Regions from separate parts of the Paenibacillus sp. FSL R5-0486 genome, predicted to be linked through region 3. Evidence: riboswitches for the same ligand, from Rfam matches in the RefSeq annotation. Region 3 holds a riboswitch; each other region holds the start of a gene.

Evidence for each region. Region 3 has a riboswitch for cyclic di-AMP ahead of MKY01_RS00150 (3D domain-containing protein). Riboswitches for the same ligand answer to the same signal wherever they lie in the genome.
Region 1: it holds a riboswitch for cyclic di-AMP, as region 3 does, so the genes downstream of both, MKY01_RS10665 (C40 family peptidase) here and MKY01_RS00150 (3D domain-containing protein) in region 3, are expected to answer to the same signal.
Region 2: it holds a riboswitch for cyclic di-AMP, as region 3 does, so the genes downstream of both, MKY01_RS07315 (hypothetical protein) here and MKY01_RS00150 (3D domain-containing protein) in region 3, are expected to answer to the same signal.
Region 4: it holds a riboswitch for cyclic di-AMP, as region 3 does, so the genes downstream of both, MKY01_RS18025 (3D domain-containing protein) here and MKY01_RS00150 (3D domain-containing protein) in region 3, are expected to answer to the same signal.

The regions. Positions count from the first base shown of each region.
Region 1 covers NZ_CP150237.1:2,345,884-2,350,087, forward strand. Annotated here, with positions in the region: gene MKY01_RS10645 (xanthine phosphoribosyltransferase) at 1-571, shown strand, start outside; gene MKY01_RS10650 (hypothetical protein) at 669-998, shown strand; gene MKY01_RS10655 (hypothetical protein) at 1,118-1,336, shown strand; gene MKY01_RS10660 (carboxymuconolactone decarboxylase family protein) at 1,479-1,808, shown strand; gene MKY01_RS10665 (C40 family peptidase) at 1,882-2,346, opposite strand; cyclic di-AMP (ydaO/yuaA leader) riboswitch at 2,352-2,483, opposite strand; gene pelA (pectate lyase) at 2,902-3,864, shown strand; tRNA gene MKY01_RS10675 (tRNA-Leu) at 4,041-4,124, shown strand.
Region 2 covers NZ_CP150237.1:1,659,363-1,663,566, reverse strand. Annotated here, with positions in the region: gene MKY01_RS07325 (Nramp family divalent metal transporter) at 1-1,184, shown strand, start outside; gene MKY01_RS07320 (HAD family hydrolase) at 1,289-1,972, opposite strand; gene MKY01_RS07315 (hypothetical protein) at 2,100-2,498, opposite strand; cyclic di-AMP (ydaO/yuaA leader) riboswitch at 2,614-2,789, opposite strand; gene MKY01_RS07310 (glutathione peroxidase) at 3,161-3,640, shown strand; tRNA gene MKY01_RS07305 (tRNA-Leu) at 3,790-3,872, opposite strand.
Region 3 covers NZ_CP150237.1:31,924-36,127, reverse strand. Annotated here, with positions in the region: gene rsmA (16S rRNA (adenine(1518)-N(6)/adenine(1519)-N(6))-dimethyltransferase RsmA) at 1-752, opposite strand, end outside; gene rnmV (ribonuclease M5) at 757-1,302, opposite strand; gene MKY01_RS00150 (3D domain-containing protein) at 1,458-2,642, opposite strand; cyclic di-AMP (ydaO/yuaA leader) riboswitch at 2,916-3,169, opposite strand; gene MKY01_RS00145 (TatD family hydrolase) at 3,411-4,181, opposite strand.
Region 4 covers NZ_CP150237.1:4,059,747-4,063,950, reverse strand. Annotated here, with positions in the region: gene MKY01_RS18035 (ABC transporter permease subunit) at 1-1,405, shown strand, start outside; gene MKY01_RS18030 (amino acid ABC transporter ATP-binding protein) at 1,392-2,114, shown strand; cyclic di-AMP (ydaO/yuaA leader) riboswitch at 2,333-2,528, shown strand; gene MKY01_RS18025 (3D domain-containing protein) at 2,531-3,205, shown strand; gene MKY01_RS18020 (polysaccharide deacetylase family protein) at 3,313-4,104, opposite strand.

The sequences.
Region 1 (4,204 bases), 2.3 Mb from region 3:
GAAACAACGAATTTTACAAGAAGGTGTGGTTATCTCGGATCAAGTATTAAAGCTGGATGGTCTGTTGAACCACCAGATTGATCCTGCATTAACGATGGAGATGGGACGTGAGTTCGCTGCCCGTTTTCGTGAAAGTGGAGTAACTCGGGTAATCACGGTAGAATCCTCAGGGATTCCGGTTGCGTTTGCCGTAGCCTATGAACTGGGGGTGCCACTTGTATTCGCCCGTCGCAAAAAAACACTTCTGGCTGATCCTGATGCTTACTGTGAACGTGTACCGTCCTTTACCAAAGGAATTGTAACTGACATTATGGTATCTCGCGAGTTCATTCATGAGAATGACCGCATTTTGTTCATTGATGATATTATTGCCAATGGAGATGCCGCTCGTGGCGTCATCAAAATTATCGAGCGTTCCGGTGCGGAACTCGTCGGATTCGGCGTTGTGGTCGAGAAAAGTTTCCAGGCAGGGGCACGCACGATTCGTGAACAGGGTATTCCGGTGGAAGCCTTGGTACGCATTCGTTCCCTGAACGATGGAACAGTACAATTTGACGATAACGAAATGTGACATTTTAAAGGAATAGGGCCTATTTTTTGAACTATGCCTTTGCATGACCGCCGATTTCATTTATAATGGGGTTATGTTAGGGAGAGGAGGCAACACCATGGGGAACCAACCGGCAACAGAACAATTTTTTAATGATAAGCTGGCGGAATCGAAAGTTCATTTTGAACGTGCCCTGGATTGTAAACATACGGAATTCGATGACCTTTATCCCTATATGATTGAACATCCTCAATTTTTCTGGTACAAACGCTATGTTGCCTGGTCAGAATTACTGACGATTGTAGGCTTGTGCGAAGAGTTGTCCTTCTCTTGGAAAGAACAATTTACACCGCATCAAGTGGAGTACCTTGAAGAACGTGTGATGTCCGCCAAAGTGCTTGATTTTTGGTTCGAGAAGAACGACAGCAAAGAGCACGCGCAGCGGTAACTTTCAGTCGGGACATAATTTCGAATGACATGACAGTCCAATACAGTCACGTGAGACCTAAATGACTTTTCATTTAGGTCTCTTTTTGTAAATAAATTTGAAATATAGGAGCCATGAAGATGATTAGTGATACAGAATTGGACGCCCTGCGTCTGTCAGGTGAGAAAGTTAGAGTCGTACGGGACGAGCTGGAATCGAACGACGTGAAGGGGATTGTGGTTGCCTGGGATGGCGAGCAGGTACTTATCCGTCGTCAGAATCGACGTGTCGTTAAGCTGGACCGAGGTTACAGCTATCAGCTGTTCAGCGAGCCGCGCCAGAGTCCACTTAGTGAGTAACAGCTGATAATTATGGCAGTGGCCATGAGCGTTAAATGTTTGGAATTACCATGATTTCTTGGCATAATTGGCTCACTGGGGAGAGAAGATAGGTACAGTGAGGAAGATCTGTAACTATAGCCGAGAGGGTGTGCTACAAGCCATGACATTGATGAATGATAAAGTTCATGCCTACAAGGATCAGATTGGAGCATTAAGCGATGTACTGCCAGGTGTGGTGAAGTCGTATCATGAGTTTACTGGAGAATGTTTCCAACCTGGTGTGATTGATGCGAAGACAAAACAGCTAATTGCGCTTGGCATTGGATTATTCGCCAACAATGAGGTATGTACCTTCTACCATGTAGAAGAAGCCCGTGCTAAGGGCGCAACAGATCAGGAGATTATGGAGACCGTAGCCGTGGCTGGAGCTGTTGGTGGAGGACATGCCCTGTCTCAGGGTGCGATGCGAGTGCAGAAGGCGCTGCATTAGTAAGCAATGCAACATACATTTTTAAGTGCAAAAAAGGCATCCGGTTAATAACCGATGCCTTTTTGTATGTGAATCACATTTTACCTAACATTTTATCATACATAAACTGTCCAGTTACCCGACGTGCTGTTACATAACGATCATTGAAGTATGGATTCGATAACTTCGTGATGCTTACACCTTTACTGCTGGAGGCATGAGCGAATTGTCCGCCGCCGATATATACACCTGTATGTGAAATGCCTTTGCCTGTTGTATTAAAGAACACGAGATCACCTGTCCGAACATTGCTCTTGGATACGGGAGTACCTGCTTTGGCTTGCTGCTGCGAAGTACGTGGCAATTCAATGCTGTATTTGTTGAAAAGATATCTCATAAAACCAGAACAGTCGAAGCCGGCTACAGTTGTGCCACCCCATTTGTAAGGAATACCTGTCATGTTGTTCACTACGGAGTTGATACTGCTTGCCTCTGTGCTTGTTGCCCCGGATGTAAATAATACAGCTGCTCCAAAAATGGAGATAATCAGTTTTTTCAAAATCAATGTTCTCCCTTCGATGCCTACGGAGTTAGCTAAGGGTTCGGTAGAAGGTTCCCTATATTTCCTATGTATAAGAATAATTCACCCAAATTGGTTCCCCCGTTTTCAAACATGAAACTCGGCAATGAATAATTAAGTTTTTGTAACTATTTGAAACTATATTGCATAAATGCGTAATTGTCAAACCCATTTAAAACCCTTCGTAATACCTCAATGTTAGCGGAATTAAGGTTTTTATATGAAAGAAGGGATCAAGTTTGGGTATCATTCATGACAAAAACGTCATTATTGGTTCGTTTAATACGAATTTGGATAAATAAATAGGTTTGTCATGAGTTAAAAGAACTATCCCGTTATGTAGAATTAGAGAGATTATATTCATTAAGTTGCATATATTGACAAAAATCGTTTTTTTGCATATTATCTGATTATCCAATCCACATATTGGATTAAAATTGATTTTATTATGCGATAAATACAAATAAAGGAGGTTTGGGGCGTATATCATAGGTAAAGTAGAAGTGGAAGATTTATAAAAACGAACATAGGAGAGTGTTACATTTGAAAGCGAAGAAAATAATTACTTTTGTCCTGGCATGTACGATGGTGTTCTCAGTAGTTGGAATGGCAGTTCTCCCTTTAGGGACGGTATCTGCTGCAGATGCGTCGGGTACTACAGCGAGTATTTCTGATATTTTGAAGAACCAGCTACCGGATGGAGGTTGGAGAAAAGATTATAAACAGACAAGTGGAGAGTGGGCAAAGTCCACGATAGACAACAAGGCTACATACTCAGAAATTAGAAGATTGGCGAAGGAATTTAAAAAGACGAATGATCCGCGTTACTCCACAGCTGCAATCAAAGGAATTAACTTTTTGATCAACATGCAGTATTCAAACGGCGGGTGGCCACAAGTTTACCAAAGCTCCGGATACCACAAGCACATCACTTACAATGATGATGCCATGATTAATGTAATGATCATGCTGGATGAAGTAGCAGCACGCAAAGGTGATTTCTCATTTATCGACAGCACACTTGCTAACCGCAGTAAAAATTCAGTTGCCAAAGGTGTTGAGGCGATTCTGAATACACAGGTCGTTTCAGGTGGTAAGCTGACAGCATGGGGACAACAACATGATTCCAGCTCTCTTAAACCAGCGAGCGCAAGAATCTACGAAGTGCCATCGCTGACAGCTGGAGAGAGTGTAACGATTGTTAAATTTCTAAAAACCAGACCTGCTAACGCTAAAATTACCGCATCCATTAAAGGAGCGGAGGCTTGGTTTAACAAAGTGAAAATTACGGGTTACAAGTATGAAAGAGCTAATGGAGATAGTAAAATTATCGCTGATTCCAAAGCTGCACCAATTTGGGCACGCTTCTATGAGATCGGAACGGATAAACCAATCTTTATTGGTCGTGACGGGGTAGTAAAATACAAATTAAGTGATATTGATAAAGAAAGAAGAGGCGGTTATGCATGGTATGGCAACTGGCCTTCCAAGCTGTAATTTGTAGTATGCTTCCGTATTAATGAACCAAACTATTAGCAGCAGTTAAAGGTAAAGCCCGAATCGACATGGACGTCTGATTCGGGCTTTATTGTTATTATTTTCAGTGTTGACATGATAGATTACGCATGATATATTATTTCTTGTCGCCGATATCGATGACGGAGATACAATATGCGGTCGTGGCGGAATTGGCAGACGCGCACGGTTCAGGTCCGTGTGGGCTAACCCCCGTGGAGGTTCGAGTCCTCTCGACCGCATCTAAAAAAAAGACTCCTTAAGCTAACGCTTAAGGAGTCTTTTTTTGCATTTTTTGATATAACACTAACTTTAGTGATGA
Region 2 (4,204 bases), 1.6 Mb from region 3:
ACATGGATCCGGGGAACTGGGCAACAGATATCGCAGGCGGCTCGCAGTTCGGGTATACCTTGTTATCCGTTATCCTGTTATCGAACCTGATGGCCGTTGTCCTTCAGTCGCTGGCTGGCAAGCTCGGTATCGTCACTGGACGGGATCTGGCTCAAGCCTGTCGTGAACGATTCAGCATGCCTGTTGTTATGATGTTATGGATTCTGTGTGAGCTTGCCATTGCAGCTACCGATCTGGCTGAAGTCATTGGTTCTGCCATCGCATTAAAACTGTTATTTAACATCCCCATGTTATACGGCGTTATCATCACCGCAGTTGATGTACTCCTGATTCTTGTTCTGCAAAACAAAGGCTTCCGCGCTTTGGAAACTCTCGTCATTGTGCTGATGGCAACCATCGCCCTCTGCTTCGGTATTGACCTGTTTCTGGCGAAACCGGATATGGGCGGTGTGCTCCATGGTTTTGTACCAAATGTTGAGATTCTGCAAAACCCGGCCATGCTCTATATTGCCATTGGTATTATCGGAGCAACCGTGATGCCGCATAATCTGTACCTGCATTCTTCCATTGTGCAGACCCGTCAGATCGAACAGACACCACAGGGCAAAAAAGAAGCCATTCGGTACTCGACCATGGATTCTACGATTGCGCTGACACTGGCCCTGTTCATCAATGCAGCCATCCTGATTGTATCTGCCGCTGTATTTCACAGTGCTGGTATGACGCAGGTTGCCGAGATCGCAGATGCCTATCATCTGCTGACACCTCTATTGGGTACTACGGTTGCAAGTATCTTGTTCGGTGTGGCGCTGTTAGCATCAGGTCAGAACTCTACCCTTACAGGTACACTCGCTGGACAGATCGTTATGGAAGGTTTCCTGAACATTCGAATTCCGGCTTGGCTGCGCAGACTGGTCACACGTCTGATCGCCATCATCCCGGCGGTAATTGTGACAGCCATTGCAGGAGAACATGGCACAGAAGAACTGCTCATTTTGAGTCAGGTCGTGCTGTCGCTTCAATTGCCCTTTGCTGTAATTCCCCTGGTGATGTTCACAAGTGATAAAAAAAGCATGGGTGCATTCGCCAACAAATTGTGGCTCAAAATCATCTCATGGGTCATTGCCGCGATTATCGTTGTGCTGAATGTATATCTGATCATTCAGACGATCCGGTTGTTCTAATCTCATTTTAATTGGCTAAATACTAAAAAGGCTGATCAACTCCGGTATTTTATACCCAGTTGATCAGCCTTTATTGTTGCAATCCAATAAACAACCATCTGAATCTAATCCTGATTTGGCATCAGTAACGGCAGGAGTTGATCCAATGAATCAACAGTCCAATCCGCACGGTTGTCATCCGATAGTTCTGGCTGTAATCTTCCGTAACCCTGCATAATTCGAATCGTACGCATGCCCAGATTCCGAGCAGGTATAATGTCGTTATCGATCCGATCTCCGATCATGACGGCTTCCTCCGGTTCACAACCGGCCTGCTTCAAGGCCACAGCGTATAACTCAGGGTCTGGCTTGGACACTCCTTCTTCAGCTGAACATGCCAGAACATCAACATACTTCCGCAAGCCGTAACTCTCCAGTCTCTCTTCCGTTCCAGGACTCTGATTGGCAATAATGCCAATGCGATAATGCCGTGACAACTGCTGAAGAACAAAATCTGCTGAAGGAAAAGGACGTTCAAGATCTTTTTGAAACTTCAGCTTGTCCTGAATCTGTTTTTGATGCCCCTCGTCTTCAACAAATGTGCGAATTGCCACTCTCATAGGCCATTGCTCATATTTTCGGTAACAGTTCGCGAACAGTTCGCGTACCGCCTCAATTGTCACCGGATACCCCAAAGCACAAGCTTCACGGACAAACTGTCCGATAATATCATCAACCGGCTCCCATTCATCCACCAGCGTATCTCCAACATCAAAAAACAACCATTTCAATCCACCTACATCCGGCACGCCAATTCCTCCTTGTAAGCATAAAAAAGAAGACTCACCATCCTGCATGAGTCTCCTCAAACTTCCGTTTATCGATACATTCAATTATAACAGGCACCTTACACCTGAGCAATCACAAGCTATGGCATTAACCATTGAGGAGAAAGCCAACTTCCCCATTGAGCGAATATACAATCCGGTCTGCGCCCATGCCCCGATAGATGCCCTTAGGATGACTCTGCTCCGTAATGACGCACAGGGATTTCGATGTCCATGAACGGCAGATCTGTAAATAACGACAGGTCAGATTCAGGCTGTTCTCGAAAATAAACACGTTGCCTACGCTGCCCTGCGGCAAAAACCATTTTTGAGCTGCAGCCGTATTCATGCGAATGACATGTTCTACTCCGATTCTACGGAGTCTGCGCTCTTCCCCTGCACTGTTGGTTAGAACGGCAAACGGCATTTTTTTGTACATCAGCAATTTGATAAATTTGCGTCCTGCTTCATTTGGAGCAGTCACTAAGATCATCTCAGTATCCATCATTCGTTCCTCCCTTGGCGTGAAAAGACAACAAAAAAGAAGCGTGGGGGACCAAGGCCTCCCGAACGCTTCTTAAATAACCCATGGCGAAAACACCATGAACCAGCGTACGGCTTGTTGCCTCTCCCTTTAACGCTTACGAGGTTAGCTGACGGATTCGGGCGCGAGAGTCGCCCTATTTCCGGCTGTCACCGGAAAATTCACCCCATGAATGCCCACTGTCCTGGACAGCGCATTCCGTTGGTTCCCCCGTTTCCCATTCATTAATGAATGGAAACTCAGCGATTAAAACATCGTTCGTATATCTTAAGGTAAGATCGAGCGATATTATCGTTTGTTTCGTTTTTCAAGTACAATTTAGTTTAAATTGAAATTACGTTATGAATCATACACCCCCGCCATGACGGTGTAAAGTCCTTACAGATCACCGAATCGGCAGATTTTTGCCAATACTCGTTCATAATAACGCTTACAATAAGGTTATACTCTATCCATCTCTTCAAGGCTATCTAATTCTCACTCTGGCGTAAATCACTTCGCAATTCATTCACGTATTCTGCACAACTTGCCTGTTTTGATGCTTTTAACACCATATTAGTTTTGCAATATTTAATTGCAACCAATATAATAGAAGATATAAGAGTAAATAAATGGAGGCGATTTAGATGACAGTCTACGATTACAAAGTGAATACCCTTCGCGGTCAAGAAGTTGAAATGTCCGACTACCGTGACAAAGTGCTCCTGATTGTGAATACGGCAAGCTCATGCGGCCTTACCCCTCAATTCAAAGGTCTGCAAGAATTGCAAGACAAGTTTCAAGATGCTCCATTTGAAGTTCTTGGTTTCCCAAGCAACCAGTTTGCACAGGAAAAAGGATCTTCCGACGATATTGCCGAGTTCTGTCAGATGAATTATGGCGTGAGTTTCCCCATGTTTGAGAAAATTGATGTGAACGGCTCAAGCGCTCACCCTCTTTTCCAACACCTTAGCACAGAGGCTCCTGGCCTGCTCGGCTCCAAAGCAATCAAATGGAATTTTACCAAATTCCTCGTGGATCAGAACGGACAGGTCATTAAACGTTATGCTCCCAAAACAACACCGGACAAGATTGAAGAAGATATCAAGAACTTACTTCAAAAATAATACACAGGCCACCCGTAGCCGGAAGGTAGAGCAGCATTGCCCCGGTAATGGGTGGCCTTTTTTTCTCAACTTTGATGTCATACTGTTCGAAAAAGACAAAAAAAGAAGCTTCCCATTAATGGAAAGCTTCTTTTTAATCGTTCATATGATGCGGTCGAGAGGACTCGAACCTCCACGGGCATACGCCCACTACCCCCTCAAGATAGCGTGTCTGCCATTCCACCACGACCGCATGTCGTAAATAATCGGCAACAGAATTGATTATACCGGGTTCAGAACTAAAAGTAAAGTATTTTTTAATACTTCTTTTTCAGCTAGGCATTTTCATCAAAAATCGCATAATCTCGTCATCTTTACCCATGAACTGCATATGATTAGATTTGATCCCCTCTTTTTCGGTAAGAGCCGATCTTTTTGATTCATTTATATATAGTCCTTCCTTATATATAGTCCTCCATGAACTTCACCACATAAATAACACAATAAGTTATATAAAATAACACAAATATTAAATTCCAGATTTAATCCATTAATTTTCACGGATACTATTGACAAAAAGCGGAC
Region 3 (4,204 bases):
CGTGCCTTCAAGTTGTTTGAGATTGTTTTTCTCCGCTGGGCAAAAGAAGCCTGTACCACTTCGAAGTAGTGTGCTTCATCCGGAATCTCCACTGGTGGCTGCTCACGCACTTTCAGCTTAATGACAGCTGATTCCACATTAGGTTGCGGAATGAAGACCGTAGGAGGCACAATACACACAAGTTCCGGCATACTGTAGTACTGAACTGCGATGCTTAGACTACCGTAGTCTTTTGATCCTGGTGCAGCAGCCATGCGTTCAGCCACTTCTTTTTGGATCATGACAACAATGCTGTCTACCGGCAGCTTCTCTTCCAGCAGTTTCATCATGATTGGAGTCGTTACATAATAAGGCAGGTTAGCTACGACACTGACTTTGTCCACGGATGCAAAATCCGTATTAAACAACTCAGCCAGATCAAGCTTCAACACATCCCCATGATGAACACGTACATTCGAATAAGGCTGCATCACTTCTCCCAGGATTGGGATCAAGCGCTGGTCAATCTCTACGGCTGTGACGGGACCGGCTACCCGAGCCAGTCGCTCCGTGAGGGCTCCAATACCCGGCCCGATCTCCAGTGCGCCCTTAGACTCGTCCAGATCGGCTGCATTAACAATTTTGTTCAGTATATTTTGATCGATCAGAAAGTTCTGACCCAGACTTTTCTTAAATGAGAATCCGTGTCTTTGAATAATCTCTTTCGTACGCTTGGGCGTTGCAATTTCAATCGTCTCTTCCATGTTCTTCATATGCTCACAATCCTTCACGTTCAATTTGCGCTAATGCTGTAGAGAATTCTTCCCGTGTAATCTGAAATACACTGAGACGTTTATGGAACTGCTTTCCGTTACAATATCCGATGCCCAGCAGATTGCCCATCTCCATGCGACGTGCAGCAGCCTGCGGATGTACAATAAGTCCTGCCGCGATCAGGTCCTCCCAATCGATCAGGCTCGGAGCACCTTCGTATGAAGTATGTACGCGCGCCAGAGCATGACGGATCGCCTCTGGTGAGGCATTCTCCACCCCAATGTCCCCTTTGCGCGTTGCATCGGCTTCCGGAATGAAGGCATGTTTGCAGCCTGGCACCTTGTTCGCAATAATTTTTCGAATGCGTTCGCCAGCATGATCCGGATCTGTCAGTACAATGACTCCCCGTCTCTCCTGAGCAAGCGCAATCCGCTTCAGAATGCGTTGGTTGATTGCTGATCCACCTGTTTCTATGGTATCGGCTTCCACGGCCCGACGGATAGCTACCGTGTCGTCACGGCCTTCCACCACAATGACTTCTTTTATCATGTTCCATTTCTTCCTTTCTAACGCAAAAAGAAGAGGAATATCCTCTTCTCTGCCAAACGGCGGGGGAGACTGAATTCAGACTCCTCCGCCGCATATTCCGCATGAATCATTCATGCAACTATTTTATAGCATTCCCATTTCAAAGTAAAACGATTTTAGTTCGCTTCCGGCTTCACCGGACCGATCACGTAGACCGTCTTGCCTTTCTTACGTCCAAAATTCAGGGCATGCTTCACACTGTCATAATACACATCAATTTTGTTGCCTTTAATGGCACCGCCTGTATCTTCCGCACGACGGAATCCCAGACCTTCGATATATACCCACCAGCCAATTGGAATGACTTTGGGATCAACCGCAATGGTGCGTCCTTCCGTTACACGAGTACCGGAAGCTGTTTTAGTTCCAATGCCAGGCTCTTCGGAAGAGTAAGCAGTCATGGATACATTTTTAAGTACTTTGGAGTATTTAAAAGAAGTCCCGGATACGGTAATCACTTTGCTGCCCGAGGCAGATGTTTTCTTCGAGTTCGTTGTTGTAGCCTTTTTGGTTGTTGAAGTTTGAGCCGATACGGTCTGAATCTCAGGTTCTTTCACGACCGGTTTTGCTTTTGTGCCGACAGCGATCACTTTATCTACACGATTATTAGCGACAGATTTGCCGACCATTTTTTTGGAGACCAATTCTCCATCCTGAAATACCTTTTCGATATGCTGTACAATTGTGCCTTCTTTGCCGTTCACAACGACACGGTTATCACCTTTGTACAAGCTAGGGTCAGCCGTTTTAATGACTTTGTAAGCGATCGGTTGCTCTACATCCACTGTACGCTTTGTTACGCGCACTACACGGATCTTCATCTCCGCTTTGATAGCAGTTCCAAGCGCCGGATACACTTTATCATTACTTTCAACTTGAATACCTGATTTTTGAATTGCATCTTCTACCGATGAATCGGTTGTATACAGAGTCTTGGTGTCTCCGTCTGCCGTAATGTTAACTGGAACGGCCCGCTCAATAACGATTCGGTCTCCATCTGTTAACGCCCCATTCATGGACATGGATACCTTATCGTGAGGGCTGACTGTGATCGACTGCTCCTCCAGCATTTCCTGAAGCATTCCTGTACGAGTCTCTACCACCTGAGCTTTGCCATCAATAACCAGTGAAATTTGTTTCCCGGCCTGACCGTAAACGACTAACAAGATCATGATTGTAAGCGCAATTGAGAAAATCGCGATCAATGCCATTTGACGCATGTTCTCATGCTTCCACCGCAACGCGAAAGACTTACTGGATGATCGTGACTCATGGGTCTCTTCTGGTTGGAATGTGCCCACTTCTCCGTCCTCCTTCATAGCCTCGCCGTCTAAAGTAATGCATGATGTCTTTGACGTGACTATACCAAATTTTCTACAGAACACAGATTGGACCAACATAATCCGGTTCTGCACCATGAATCAATCTTCGCAACATGATGTCATCCTCCTGAATACCTACCGTATGATGACAATATTTCTTTTATTCAAAAACAAAAAAGCCAAAGAAAGAGTGTAAGAGGAACTCTTTCGTGGCTTCCGAATGATTTTGAATATCGGAAATTCATGCACGAGGTTGCCTCTCTTTTTCCGCTTGCGAGGTTAGCTGTCGGGTTCGGGCGAAAGAGAGCCGCCCTATCTTGGGTCACCCGCTCATGGCGGACGCCCTTGAATTCACCCCGAGACCCAAAGAAGAAATCAAATACGGCTTCGCAGTTCCCTTCGCTGCTTTTGGGTCAGCGAACGTTGCGCATCGGCCAAATACACCGATGTTTAAGCCCTATTGGTTCCCCCGCTCTCCGTTAACGGAGACTCAGCGAGACTGATTCATGAAAGTAATGTTGTTTCATCGGAAAGTGTCCCTTTGTTCATCCCCCGAACATCTGTCCAATTTTCCGCACAACAATTCACTGAAAAGATGATATCCTGTTTTGATGCATGTTGTAAAGCGTTGATCAAGTACGTTTTTCTGAATATTTGGTTAAAATATTGTAATATTCTTGATTTATTTGGATCAAAGGGCAAATTACCTCCGCTTACCTGCCTTTTTCACCTCATTTGCTCGTTTTTTTAACGAATCCCAAATCGTTCCATGGCATTTTTGGTTGTTATTGCAGCAATTTCCTCCACCGAAATGCCTTTAATTTCCGCAGCTGCCTCTGCAACCAGACGTACATGCGCTGTCTCATTTCGCTTCCCACGATAAGGGTGCGGTGTCAAATATGGAGCATCTGTTTCAATGAAAAACCGGTCCATAGGAACCTTCTCCAGCACCTCTTTGGGTTGCTTTGCATTTTTGAATGTGATCGGTCCTCCGAAGGAGAGATGGAAGCCCATATCGAGGCAACTTTTTGCTGTTTCCCAGCTGCCCGAGAACGAGTGCATCACACCACCAACTTCACCCGCCTTCTCTTCACGCAAAATTCTTATGATATCCTCATGCGCATCCCGATTATGGATGACAATTGGCATGTTCACTTCACGCGCCAAAGCAATTTGTTGTCGTAATACGCGATGCTGTATTTCTTTTGGTGAAGTATCCCAGTGATAATCCAATCCAATCTCACCGATCGCAACCACTTTTTCATGCTTGCATAAAGATGCAATCCACTCCAAATCGCCCTCCTGCATTGTGATCGCATCTACGGGATGCCAACCTACAGCTGCATATATAAAGTCATATGTTTCGGCGAGTTTCATTGTGGTTGGAATTGTCTCCCGGTTAAAACCAATGTTGATCATGCGACCAACTCCTGCATCTACAGCACGCTGAATCATGTCCTCGCGGTCCTCGTCGAATTGTGGTGCATCCAGATGTGTATGTGTGTCGAACAGCATCATGTCTGTATCTCCCTTCATGTCGA
Region 4 (4,204 bases), 3.2 Mb from region 3:
TGCCGTTCCTGTGGCACTTGCAAGTGGAACTACAGATAATTCAAGCAGTAAAAAGCTGGTGCTCGGTACAAGTGCCGATTTTGCACCATATGAATTCCATAAAGTGATTAATGGCAAAGATGAAATCGTCGGTTTCGATATTGAGATCGCCAAAGAGATTGCCAAAGATCTTGGCGCTGAGCTTGTGATTGAGGATATGGGCTTCGACGGTCTTCTGCCTTCATTGCAGAGCGGGCGTGTTGATCTGGTGATTTCAGGTATGACGCCGACGGATGAGCGGAAGAAAAGTATCGATTTTTCCGACACCTATTATAAATCAAAACAAGTGATTATGGTTCGCAATGTGGATAAAGACAAATATCCAACCATGGCAGAACTTGAAAATGCGAAGATTGGCGTTCAGAAAGGCTCCATTCAGGAAACGATCGGACAGAGTATTCCAGGAGCGAAGCTTACTGCGCTGGATAAAATCTCGGATATCGTGCTTCAACTGCAAACAAAACGCATTGACGCGGCAATCGTTGAAGATACCGTTGCTGTAGGTTATCTGGACGATATCATTGGACTTGCTGCTGCTGTTCCGGACGAAGAGCAAGCAGAAGCGGCAATCGGGATTCGTAAAGGTAATACCGAGCTGCTAGCTGCAGTAAATGGAACACTGGAGCGACTGAAAAGCGAAGATAAAATCAATCAGATGGTGACGGACGCCAGCCTCTTGATGGCGGATAAAGCGAACAAATCACAAAATATTTTCCAAGTATTCTGGGAGTACAAAAGTTTCTATGCTACAGGTGTAGGATACACACTTCTGTTGTCTGCACTTGGGGTTATCTTCGGGGTAATTATTGGATTGATCATCTGTTTGTTCCGTTTGCATGACGCTGCAATCTTGCGCTGGATCGGTACGGCTTACGTTGAAGTGATCCGTGGCACACCGATGTTGGTACAGTTGATGATTATTTACTATGGTTTTTCCCTGAGCTTTGGCATTAACTTCACTGCACTTCAGGCAGGTATCATTACACTTTCAATCAATAGTGGTGCCTATCTGGCGGAGATTTTCCGTGCAGGTATCCAAGGTGTGGATCGTGGTCAGTTGGAGGCAGCGCGTTCATTAGGTATGGGAAGAGGCGCCGCGATGCGTTATATCATATTGCCACAAGCCTTCAAAGCTGTATTACCAGCGATCGGTAATGAATTCATAACTATCATCAAAGAATCCTCCATTATCTCCGTTATCGGTATGGTGGATATTATGTATCAGGCAAGTGTAGTCAAGAACATTACGTACCAAGGGTTGAGTCCATTTTTGATTGCAGCAGCCATCTACTTTGTAATGACGTTCATTTTGTCCAAGCTGCTGGGACGACTGGAAAGGAAGTTGAGTGCAAGTGATAGACGTTAGACAATTACACAAATCTTATGGAAATAACGATGTGCTTAAGGGCATTAACGTGACGATTGGCAAAGGTGAGGTTGTCGTGGTCATCGGTCCTTCCGGTTCAGGTAAAAGTACTTTCTTACGTTGTCTGAATCTGCTGGAACAGCCTACCTCAGGAGAGATTGATTTTGAAGGCGTGTCAATCACGGACCCCAAGCATAACATTAACGCAACTCGTGAGAAAATGGGCATGGTGTTCCAGCACTTCAACCTGTTCCCACACAAAACGGTACAGCAAAACATCACGATTGCTCCGATTAAAGTGAAGAAACAATCCACTCAGGAAGCGGAGAAAATTGCCTCTGATCTGCTTAACACCGTGGGCTTGTACGATAAAAAAGATACATTCCCGAATCAGCTGTCTGGTGGACAGAAACAGCGGATCGCCATTGCTAGAGCATTGGCCATGCAGCCGCATGTGATGCTGTTTGACGAGCCTACGTCGGCACTGGACCCTGAGATGGTCGGCGAAGTGCTGGATGTCATGAAACGTCTTGCAGAAGGCGGAATGACGATGGTCATCGTAACCCATGAGATGGGTTTCGCACGTGAAGTGGGAGACCGCATCTTGTTCATGGATGGCGGGGTTATTGTGGAAGAGGGAACACCTGATGAGGTGTTTGGAGCACCCAAAAATTCACGTACACGTGATTTTCTTGCGAAAGTACTCTAAACGATGTGATCAAATAGCGTTACTGACTTCGAGTCGGTAACGCTATTTTTTATGGATAATAATGACGTATGGATTCGGAAAAGTAACTATTCTGTTACCAAATATAAAGGAATCGGGTCAACCAAACTTTCTGAATTAACCAGTATTCTTACAAATGCTTACATGCTAAAAACCATTTGGTAAGAATTACTACAAGTTCAGGTTACAAAATTGTGATATATTGAACTCTGCCGAAACTTCCGGATAGGGAGTGCGGGGGATGTAACGATGCAGATTGTGCAGGGGGAAAGATCTACAGCACACTGCTTGGGGTGAATTGGGTACATAACGTTTCAAATGTAACGAAGAACCTATAGGGTGGGCTCCTCATCCGAATCCGACAACTAACTTCGCAGGCACAATGAGGGAGGAAGACCATGATTAACAAGAAACGTATAGCCAAAACAGCAGTAGCATTAATGACAACAGCAATGCTCATTCAAGCCGTTCCGGCTCACGCCGATTCAGTTCATGTGGCCAAAGAAGGGGATACCTTCTACACCTTATCAAAACAATATGGAGTAGCACTCAACACGTTAATTAAAGCAAACAACGACATTTCGGCTTACAACATTTATGGTGGTTTGAAAATTACGATTCCCGGTAAGGCAAACAATGTAGCAGCCGCTGCGGCAACGGAGAGCAAGACCCAAGCGAAGACTGTTGCTACAGCAAGCTTGGACGTCAACGCAGATAACAAAGTTGTTCAAGCCTGGGGTAAAACATTCGATTACAGCAAAGCTGTGAACGTAAAAGCAACGGCATACTCTGCAGATCCGTCTGAAAATGGAGGCTGGGGTGCAGTCGATTATTTCGGAAATGACCTTGAACTGGGTACGATTGCAGTTGATCCAAGTGTAATTCCACTTGGAACCAAAGTACTGGTAACTGGTCACAGCCATCCAGGATTGCCAAAACAAGCTTTTGTAGCCACAGCGCGGGATGTGGGCGGTGCAATCAAAGGTCACCGGATTGATATCTTTATCCCGGGTAGCAAACAGTCTGTAAGCTCATTTGGTTTTCAGGATATCGAGCTGTACATTCTGAAGTAGAGAGAAAAGAACATTTAAAATGAATTCAAACAGGGTGTCTGCCAGTCGCTAATTCGCGATTGAACAGCACCCTTTTAATATTCTCATTTATTTCTACCACGGTCATCTTAATCTTTGGCCTTGGGCAATCCCAGCATTTCGTCCAAGGTGACCAGTTCATATCCCCGATTACGTAGTTCCTCAATAATTTCAGGCAAAGCCTCAATCGTGCCGTTCAGGTTTGACCCTACACCGCCTCCAGCATGTTGCAGAACGATGGAGCCGGGTTTTACGGCAGAAAGAATGTTATCTTTCACCTGTTCCTTTGAAAGGCCTTTCCAGTCCAGGGAGTCTACGTTCCAGTTCACAATGCTATAGTGTTGTTTGGCAGCCCATCTCAGCTGTTCTTCATTAATGTCTCCATAAGGTGGCCGAATCATCTTGGGCGTATATCCTGCCAAACGTTGGATAATATCCCCGGTATGTAAAATTTGTTTGCGAAAGGCATTCATCGACAGTTTACTGAATTCAGGATGATTGTAGCTGTGATTACCAACCATATGCCCTTCCTTAACGATGCGTTTCACCAGATCCGGATGTTTCTCAGCACGACTACCCACGATGAAGAATGTAGCTCTGACATTGTATTTCTTCAATACATCCAGTACTTGTGGAGTAAATCGTGGATCAGGTACATCATCAAAAGTCAGTGCAACCTTCTTGGTTGAAGGACCATTGGTTTTGAACGTATCGGCATATTTTTGACGTAATTGTCCCAATGTCAGTTGTTCTTCTTCCGCAGAATCCGAACCTGATACTGATTCACTTGGCGGGCTTGAAACATCCCGCGATGAAACTGGAGCATGAGATCCCCCGAGAAAAATAACGATAACCATCAGCATAATGAGGCGTACGCGCATAATAACGGCCTCCTTTTCCAAAATGACGTTCTCCTTGGTATGCCCGGGGGTTCCATAAAATATGCGTAGTGTGAGAAGTTTCATTGCGGATTTATCTTAT